One region of the Paenibacillus sanfengchensis genome, then DNA from elsewhere that is predicted to be linked to it. Evidence: predicted binding sites of a transcription regulator. Region 1 holds the regulator's gene; each other region holds the start of a gene.
The links. Region 1 encodes Rex, which represses fermentation and respiration genes when NADH is low (regulators of the CRP and FNR family bind a similar motif). Its sites were predicted from a motif close to TTGTGAAATATTTCACAA; they were not measured.
Positions count from the first base shown of each region.

Region 2: nadA (quinolinate synthase NadA) is a predicted target of Rex. The motif match lies at 1,232-1,249, and genes of this name have one in related genera.
Region 3: nirB (nitrite reductase large subunit NirB) is a predicted target of Rex. The motif match lies at 1,178-1,195, and genes of this name have one in related genera.
Region 4: V4U84_RS10525 (polymer-forming cytoskeletal protein) is a predicted target of Rex. The motif match lies at 1,317-1,334, and genes of this name have one in related genera.

Region 1 covers NZ_JBAGJC010000004.1:156,712-158,915, forward strand. Annotated here, with positions in the region: gene dinG (ATP-dependent DNA helicase DinG) at 1-685, shown strand, start outside; gene V4U84_RS09960 (redox-sensing transcriptional repressor Rex) at 721-1,383, shown strand; gene V4U84_RS09965 (amidohydrolase) at 1,361-2,204, shown strand, end outside.
Region 2 covers NZ_JBAGJC010000016.1:14,354-16,557, forward strand. Annotated here, with positions in the region: gene nadB (L-aspartate oxidase) at 1-184, opposite strand, end outside; gene nadA (quinolinate synthase NadA) at 220-1,158, opposite strand; gene ftsH (ATP-dependent zinc metalloprotease FtsH) at 1,740-2,204, opposite strand, start outside.
Region 3 covers NZ_JBAGJC010000005.1:25,446-27,649, forward strand. Annotated here, with positions in the region: gene nirB (nitrite reductase large subunit NirB) at 1-1,060, opposite strand, end outside; gene V4U84_RS12000 (NAD(P)/FAD-dependent oxidoreductase) at 1,412-1,981, opposite strand; gene V4U84_RS12005 (winged helix-turn-helix transcriptional regulator) at 2,042-2,204, opposite strand, start outside.
Region 4 covers NZ_JBAGJC010000004.1:281,883-284,086, reverse strand. Annotated here, with positions in the region: gene splB (spore photoproduct lyase) at 1-272, opposite strand, end outside; gene V4U84_RS10530 (transcriptional regulator SplA domain-containing protein) at 269-538, opposite strand; gene V4U84_RS10525 (polymer-forming cytoskeletal protein) at 698-1,255, opposite strand; gene V4U84_RS10520 (response regulator transcription factor) at 1,387-2,010, opposite strand; gene V4U84_RS10515 (sensor histidine kinase) at 1,994-2,204, opposite strand, start outside.

The DNA of each region.
Region 1 (2,204 bases):
TCCGTCCCCGTTTAATTACCGGGAACAGGCCTTACTTGTCATTCCGCGGGATTTCCCGAGCGTGAAAGGCAGTGTCGGAGACGACCATTTTGTCTCTACGCTCGTTCGGTCCTTGGCCGATACGGCGATCGCCACCCACGGGAGAATGCTGGTCCTGTTCACGTCATACCGGATGCTGCGGCAGGTGTATGATCCGCTGAAGGAGCTGCTTGCCGGACAGGGGATCACCGTAATCGGGCAGGGGATGGACAGCGGAAGCCGAACGAAGCTGACCCGCCGGTTTCAAGGACAGCAAGCCTCAGTTCTGCTTGGCACGAGCAGTTTCTGGGAAGGCGTTGACATTCCCGGCGAGGCCTTGACGAGCCTGGCAATCGTTCGCCTGCCGTTCCAGCCTCCGAACCATCCGCTGGTGGAGGCGAAAAGCGAGAGGCTGCAGCAAGAGAAGAAGAACCCGTTCATGAAACTGTCCGTTCCCCAAGCCGTTATCCGCTTTAAACAGGGTTTCGGCAGACTGGTCCGGTCCTCGCAGGACCGCGGGATCGTGGTGGTTTATGATACTCGGATCTTGGAATCCTATTACGGTAAATACTTCTTGTATTCTTTGCCCGGACCGAAAATGGAGCATATGCCGTTGGAGCAGATGGTGCCTCGAATTTCGGAATGGTTAAACGCCGGGGAATCGTAAGTGTTCCTCAAATCGTGTAAGTAGGGGGAAATTTGATGAAATCGGAAAAAATTTCGGATGCAGTGGTTCGCCGCCTGCCGGTGTACCTGCGCTTTCTCAATGAACTCAGCCGCCGGGAGGTGCCTACGGTCTCTTCGCAGGAACTTGGGCAGAAGCTGGATTTGAATCCGGCGCAAATCCGTAAAGACCTGGCTTACTTCGGAGATTTCGGGCGCAAGGGAATCGGCTACGACGTAACGTATCTGATCGAGAAAATTCGCCAAATTCTGAACCTGGATCAGCAAATTAATGTAGCTTTGATCGGGGCCGGTAATCTTGGCCACGCGTTGTCCAATTATAACGCGTATGTGAAAGATAATATGAAAATTGTAGCGGTCTTTGACGCATCCCCCCACAAAATCGGGACGCAGATCAACCATATTACGATTCAGCCGATCGAGGAGCTGGTGGATACGGTGCGGAGCAGCAACATCCGCATCGGGATCATCACCGTACCCGATGTGGAAGCGCAGCGGGTTGCCGATCAATTGGTGGCTGCGGGAATCGGAGCGATTTTGAATTTTGCGCCAACCATCCTTAAGGTGCCTTCGGAAGTGCGCGTGCATGCGGCGGATTTCACAACCGATTTGATGAGTTTGGCTTATTATCTGGATGGCGGAAAGGAACATACGGAACATGACGCGAAAATGGCTGATTAAAGACGGTACCTTCGCGGTGCCGGATCAGAAAACCCCGATCATCCGGGGCTATATGCTGGTCGAAGGAGACCGGATCACATACGTCGGAACGGAGCGCCCGCAAGGCGTGGAAGGGGCCGAAACGTTTGACGGCAAGGGGCTGTTGTTTCTCCCCGGGTTGATCAATACGCATGGTCATGCGGCGATGTCGCTCTTGCGCGGCTATGGAGACGACATGGTGCTTCAGGAGTGGCTGCAGGAGAAAATGTGGCCGATGGAAGCGAAGTTTACCGGCGAGGATGTATATTGGGGAACGGCCTTGTCCGTGCTGGAGATGCTAAAGGGCGGAACGACCACCTTTTTGGATATGTACGACCATATGGAACAGGTAGCTTCCGTCGTGGATCAATCGGGAATCCGCGCCGTATTGACTCGCGGCGTAATCGGGCTCTGTCCTCCTGAGGTGCAGCAAAGCAAGCTGAACGAAGCGGTGAGCTTTGCGCGCGATTGGCACGGCAAGGCGGACGGACGAATCACCACCATGATTTCGCCGCACTCTCCATATACTTGCCCTCCGGATTACATTGAGAAAATTGTACAGGCGGCACATGAGCTGGATTTGCCGATGCACACGCACATGTCGGAGACGAGAGCCGAGGTGGAGCAAAATGTAGCCGATTACGGCGTCCGCCCGGTTCAGCACCTGCTGAATCTCGGGATGTTCAATCGGCCGACGCTGCTGGCCCACGCCGTCCATCTGACGGACGAGGAGATCGGCGTTTTGGCGGAGCACCGGGTAACGGTATCCCACAACCCGGGGAGCAACCTGAAGCTGGCCAGCG
Region 2 (2,204 bases), on a different contig from region 1:
CGCCCTGGGCATACCGGGTGTTGCTCTCCATCAGTGATTTTTTCGTTATTATTATGACCTTGCGGTCTTCACTTGTTTTTATGGCCGTAAACAGCCCGGCGATGCCCGACCCGATCACGATCACGTCCGTGTCGATCACGGGAAGCTCCGCCAAATCAAAATCAACCAAGTATTGTGGAATCAAGGTGACCACCTGTCCTTGACAGAGAGTAGCGCATGCTACTGAACTTGTAGCATGCGCTCTAATGAGGTTCTGGCTTTGTCGGCGACCGCCGGCGGGACATAAATTTGCGGCTGCATCGTTTCCAGACACTTCACCAATTTTTTCAGATTATTGACTTTCATATTGGGACAAACGAGAAACTTCGAGGCAAAATGGAAGGTCTTCTCCGGACTGTCCAGCCTCAGTTGGTATCCGGTCCCGTCTTCGGTTCCCACGATAAATTCCTTGGCGGACGACTTCTTGCAATATTCGAGAATCGCGGTCGTGCTGCCTACGAAATCACCCATCGCTACGACTTCCGGCCGGCATTCGGGGTGAACGACGAATTCCGCTTCCGGATGCTTCGCCTTCATCTCGACCACGTCTTTCACGGTCAGCATATCGTGGGTGTTGCAGTACCCTTCCCAGATAATCATTTTTTTGTCCGTATGCTGCTGGACATAGTGTCCCAGGTTCTTGTCGGGGACCCAGATAATCTCATCCGCATCGACCGAGTTAATCACCTTCACGGCATTGGAGGAGGTGCAGCAAATATCCGTCTCCGCCTTGACCTCGGCCGAAGAGTTAATATAGGTGACCACTTTGGCATTGGGGTGCTGCGCTTTAAGCTTTCTTAAGCCATCCACGTTCACCATATCCGCCATCGGGCAGCCGGCCCGTTCATCGGGAATGAGCACCGTCTTGTTCGGCGCCAAAATTTTTGCGCTCTCTCCCATAAAATGAACGCCGCAAAACACGATCGTTTCCGCCTCGGTTGAGGCCGCCTTTTGAGCGAGCAAAAAGGAGTCGCCGCGAAAATCGGCCACTTCTTGAATTTCGTCGCGCTGATAATAATGCGCCAAAATAATTGCGTTGCGTTCCTTCTTAAGCTGAACCAGCTTCTCCCGAAGCTCCCGGTTCATTTCCGCCTTCCGCTCCCGTGCTAGAGCCTCCACCTGACATCCTCCCCTGTATGCGACCGCGGTGTTTCCCCGCGCTTCTCTCTCATCCGCATCCCTATAGTAATGTTTGTGCAAAAATACGCATACTTGCCGTCACGTCAACGTACCTAAATTCACACGGCTGTGTTAACACCTAATTTACACAAGCGAATTAGGGCTGTCAATCGATCCGGGAAGGAAAGCTCAAATTTAAATTAAATCAGGCCGGATTCCCAAATTTAGGTGGAATGAAGTAAGAGTACGGAGTATTTAACGTGAAAACCTCCCGCTAATAAGCCTCCATACGGCCACTAGCGTTGCATTAAGCAATTTGAATCTCGTGCAGGTAGATAAGGGCCTTATGCGGCGCTATTTTGTCGAATTCGGCTAGATGATGTGAAATTGCGGCTTTTTGGGGTCCAATTTTTGGGAAAAGCAGGCCGACCCTGATTTTGGGTCCCTGCAGATTTGCAGGAAATCCTCATGCCAAATGAGTCAACATGGGACAATGGTAATCTAACGGCCTTTAAGCCATGAATTCGCAAAAAATCCGGGAAACAGACTTTGTCTGTCCCCCGGATGATATCCAGCGTCGCTTATACGGTTGGCGGCGTGCTGCCCCCCGGGCCTTGCCCGTTCCCGTCTTTGTTGTCCCCGTCCGGCGTTACATCGCGCACCGTACTTTCCGGCGCGTCGACCGTCGGGTCGTTCGAGACGTCGTTCGTGCTGCTGCCAGGGATCTCGTTCGGAATGTCTCCGGTTGGTCCCGCAGGGGCCGGATCCTCGGTCTTGCCTTGAATCCGAACGCGCACGTCGCCGACATTGTCCACGATAGGCTCGCCCGGCTCGGTCGTGCCGCTTCCGCTGTCGCCTTCGCCGTCTTTGCCGGCTTCCGGCGCATCCAGCAGACGCCCATGCTCGATCAATTGCTTGATCTGATCCAGGTCCAGCGTTTCCACCTCAAGCAAGGTCTCGGCGATCAAGCGAACTTCCTCGGCATGCTCCGTCAACAGCTTCTTACAACGCTCATACGACTCGTTGATGAAGCGCTGCATTTCCTG
Region 3 (2,204 bases), on a different contig from region 1:
TGTAAGTGCGCTTCCAGTCATCCTTGTTGGCGATCACGGTATGTTCCGGACCATCGATAAATTCGCCGGTCGAGAATACGTCGACTCCCGAAATTTTAAGTTTGGTCGACACTACCGAACCTTCATAAGGAGCCGTCTCCACGCCGCTAATATGTTTGGCAAGCACCATGCCCTGTTCGAAGAGGGGAGCAACCAGGCCATAGCAAACTCCGCGATGCTCGGTACATTCGCCGACCGAGTATACGCCGTCCACCGAGGTTTGCAGGTAGTCGTTGACCACGATCCCCCGGTTCACTTCGATCCCGCTTTCCTTGGCCACGGCCACGTTAGGTTTAATCCCCACGGCCATAACAACGAATTCGGCCTCCAGTTCGGTACCGTCCGCAAAGCGCAGGCCGCTTACTCGGGTATCACCAAGCAATTCCGTCGTTTGGGCGCCCATTTTGAATTTGATGCCCTGACGCTCAAGCTCCGCCTTCAGCATCGACGCGGCCTGGTGGTCCAATTGACGCTCCATCAGATCCTCCATCAAATGAACGACGGTGACATCCATTCCGAGCTGCACAAGCCCCTTGGCCGCTTCCAGACCCAGCAAACCTCCGCCGATGACGGCAGCCGTTCGGCAAGTTTTCGCCGCTTCAAGCATTTGATTGCAGTCTGCGATATCGCGGAAACCGACCACACCTTCCTTATCGCTGCCCGGAATCGGCAAAATGAACGAATTCGAGCCGGTCGCGATCAGCACCTTATCGTAAGGTACGCGCATTCCGTCTACGGTCACTACTTCTTTGGCCTGTTCGTCGATTTTCGATACGGTCGTTCCCGTATGCAACGTAATTTCGTTGTCGCGATACCAATTCAGATCATTCAGCACGATATCATCGATCGTTTTGCTGCCTTCCAATACATAAGAAAGCATGATCCGGTTATAGTTCGGGTGCGGCTCGCTCCCGAAAACCGTAATGTCAAATTTCTTGGTCAATTTCAAAATCTGCTCGACGGTGCTGATCCCCGCCATCCCGTTGCCGATCACCACAAGCTTTTCTCTATCAGTTCCCATTTCGGATTTGCCTCCTTCAAAATGACGCGAACTCTAACTGCATCGTCCTTGTTTTTGTTCTTATGTTTCGATTATATCATTAAAATTTAAATAAATGTGTGATCTATTTCACGATAAATGTGAAAAATATCACAAAATTGTTCATACTTTCTTACAATTCTCTATTGAAAAATAGAAAATCACCCTCCTACCCGGTTTTCACCCCTGCGGCCAATAAATTACTAGCTCTAAACTACGATATAAAAAAAATAAACTTTGTGATTGCAGTCACTTTGATTTTGTCAATTCTACGCCAAAAGCCCCCTGATTCGGAAGCTCGGGAGGCTTTTGACAATAAGTATGATGGCATTCTCAGTTTTTCAATACATCGTGATCAACGTAGCGCTCGCCATTTAGCTCGCTGATAATTTCTATGGCTACCTTCGCCCCGTCACCCGCCGTAACAATTGTGTGAACGCTTACACCGGCGGCCGTACCCGCCGCCCATACACGGGGCTTGCTTGTGCGCCCGAAGCCATCGGTTTCGATGACCGTCTTGATTCGCGGCTCGCGGCCCTCCACCAAATTCAGGCCGATGGTACCGGCCAGTTCAGTCAGCGCACCGGTTGCCAGAATCACATGAGCAGCCTCATAACTGCGGCCGTTCTCCGTTTTCACCGTCACCTTCGAACCGCCATTCGTATCGACAACCGTTACCTTCTCCTCGATAAACTTGGCGCCGAATTTTTGGGCTTGCTCCCGACCGATTGTCAGCAGATCCGGACCGGAGATATCCTTGGCCCCATAATGGTTCTCAATCCAGGCTCGCTTCGTCATGCTGGCGTTGCTGTCCAGAACCAGGGTCTCCTTCCCTGCCTTAGCGAGAAACAAGGCTGCGCTGGAACCGGCCGGTCCCGCTCCGATTACGATTACCTCAGCCACAAGTACACCCACTTTCCATATATTTCGTGCCGCCTCCCCGCAGGATAACGGCACGTTTCTTTACTCGATCCACGCCTCCGCCCAATTTTGAACCTGTTCCATTACCGGACTAAGCGCCATCCCTTTCTCCGTAAGCTCATATTCGATGCGTACCGGCGTTTCGGGATAGACATGTCTTACTACAATCCCTTCGTTCTCCAGATCCTTCATCCGCTCGGACAGC
Region 4 (2,204 bases), 130 kb from region 1:
CATCCCGTCGCAAACGGAATCGCATATTCGGCGGAAGGCTTGGACGTGTCGAATTTCAGCGTTTTGCGGATGCCTACGACAAGAGTCGACTTGGCTACACGGTATTTTTGCAGATCGCTGTCGCCCGGCAAATTCCGGATTTGGTTGTGCGAGGTCGTATAGCGAATATCCAGCTTCATCTTTTCAAACTTTTGCATAAGCTCTCTGCCCAGCGGATAATCCAGGGCATCCGGCTCGAAATAAACAAGCCGCGGGGTAAACGGAGGATTCATTCCCAAATCCCCTCGGAGGCCGGCCCGTAAACGTCGTTGTAGACTTGTTCGGCCTCGTGTGCCGTGGAATAGACGGCCATCTCATCCGTCAGCGGATAGTAGGTCTCATATAGGAAAACCGCCAATTCCCCCGGCTTCTCCGGATGATTCACAACCGCAGCTTCCTGAATGTTGGCTACATCCTGGGTATGCGGGTTCCGGTAAAACACATAGACGATATCTCCCGCTCTATAAGTTTGAGCCCCATTTTCTTGTTCATCGTACATTTCCATTCTCCTCCCTTCCTTTCCTCAAAAAATCACTTCAAGTAACTTATGTATTTCCCTTCGGGCAAAAAAATATTTATGTCGTCCCAGCCGTAAGACTAAATTTCAAACACAAAAAAGGGAGCCGACTTGGCTCCCCCTTGTTACGCAGATAACGGATTATTTCACTTCAGCCGTGCCCGTTACTTTACCATCGATTTTGGCGGACGCTTTGACATCCTCGTTGGCATAATAAATATTTCCGTCTACCGTTGCCGACTCATGCAGATTAAATCCGTTCGCTTCGACGTAGACGTCACCCTTAACCGTGCCGCCTTGAATTCTCAAGTTTTCGCTTTGCACCGTAAGCTTAGGCACCGTCAGGGTGAAAGAAGCGGTAATCTTATGGTTCTCGTCTTGCGTGTAAAGGGCGATTTTACGGTAAATATCGCCGTCCGGTTTGTTCTTGTCGTGGAATTCCCCAGCCACCACAACGTCCTTGTCAACCGTTAAATCACCCAAAGTGGCGATGATCCAGGTTCCTTTCTCACTAACCGCATTGATGAACGCATCCGCATCATTTACGATGGAAGCGGTCGTTACCGCATCCGGTTGTTCGGCGGTAGCGGTTTGCCCGGCAGCCTTATCCGGTTCAGCCGCTTTCTCCTCCTTGGCGCCGCATCCGGACAACAATGCGATGGCGACACCCGCAACCAACAAGCCTTTAAAGATTTTCACAGTGGTTTCCCCCTACTCTTTTTGATTACAAGTTGATTATAATTAAAAGCAGCAGTAAGTAATGTGACAATTTTCACAAGCATGTGATATTATTCACTTTTGCACTCCATTTTAGGTTTCGCCCGTCTCGTCTATAGCTGCACCGGCCCGAGAATTCCCAGTTCATATCCCTTGGCCACAGCGCCGATTCGCGTCTTGACCTCCAGCTTTTGGATAATCGAACTGATATGGTATTCCACCGTCCGCTGGCTGACGGCCAGTTCCCGGGCGATATCCTTGTTGGTGAGCTCTCTGGCCACGAGGGCCAGAACCCGTTGTTCCATAGGAGTCAACGGGTCTACCGGTAGTTTGGCGAACAGCTTCTCGGGCATCAGCACATGGCCTGTCATGCTCTGCCGAATTGCATTGATAATTTGCGGATACGTCGCCTGTTTGGATAAATAGGCGTTGACGCCAAGCTCGTAGGCCTTCCTGTAAAACTCGTCATACACATATCCGGACAGCATAATCAGCTTCAATGAAGCTCCGTACTTCCCCTTCAAGATGGACGCAAGCTCAAAACCGTCCAGTTTCGGCATGGAAACATCCATAACCAACACATCCGGTTCATACCGGTCGATCTGATCCAATAACACCAGGGGATCCGAAAACGCCGCCTGAACCGAGAAAGTCGGCTCTTCTTCAAGCCGGTTCTTTAACCCCTCCATTACGAGCGGATGATCATCCAGCAGAATAATGTTAACCAAGTTTTCCATAATCGCCCTCCTTTCGTTCGTACGCCGCAAGCTTCAGCGTTACTCTCGTCCCTTTTCCGGGGGACGCCTGAAGCTCTATTTCCCCACCCAGATATTCAACCTGGGCGCTGACGGAAATAAGCCCGATATGCTTCCCCTCCAGAAAGCGGCTGTCGCGGTACAGCGAGACCGGATCGAATCCTCTCCCGTTATCG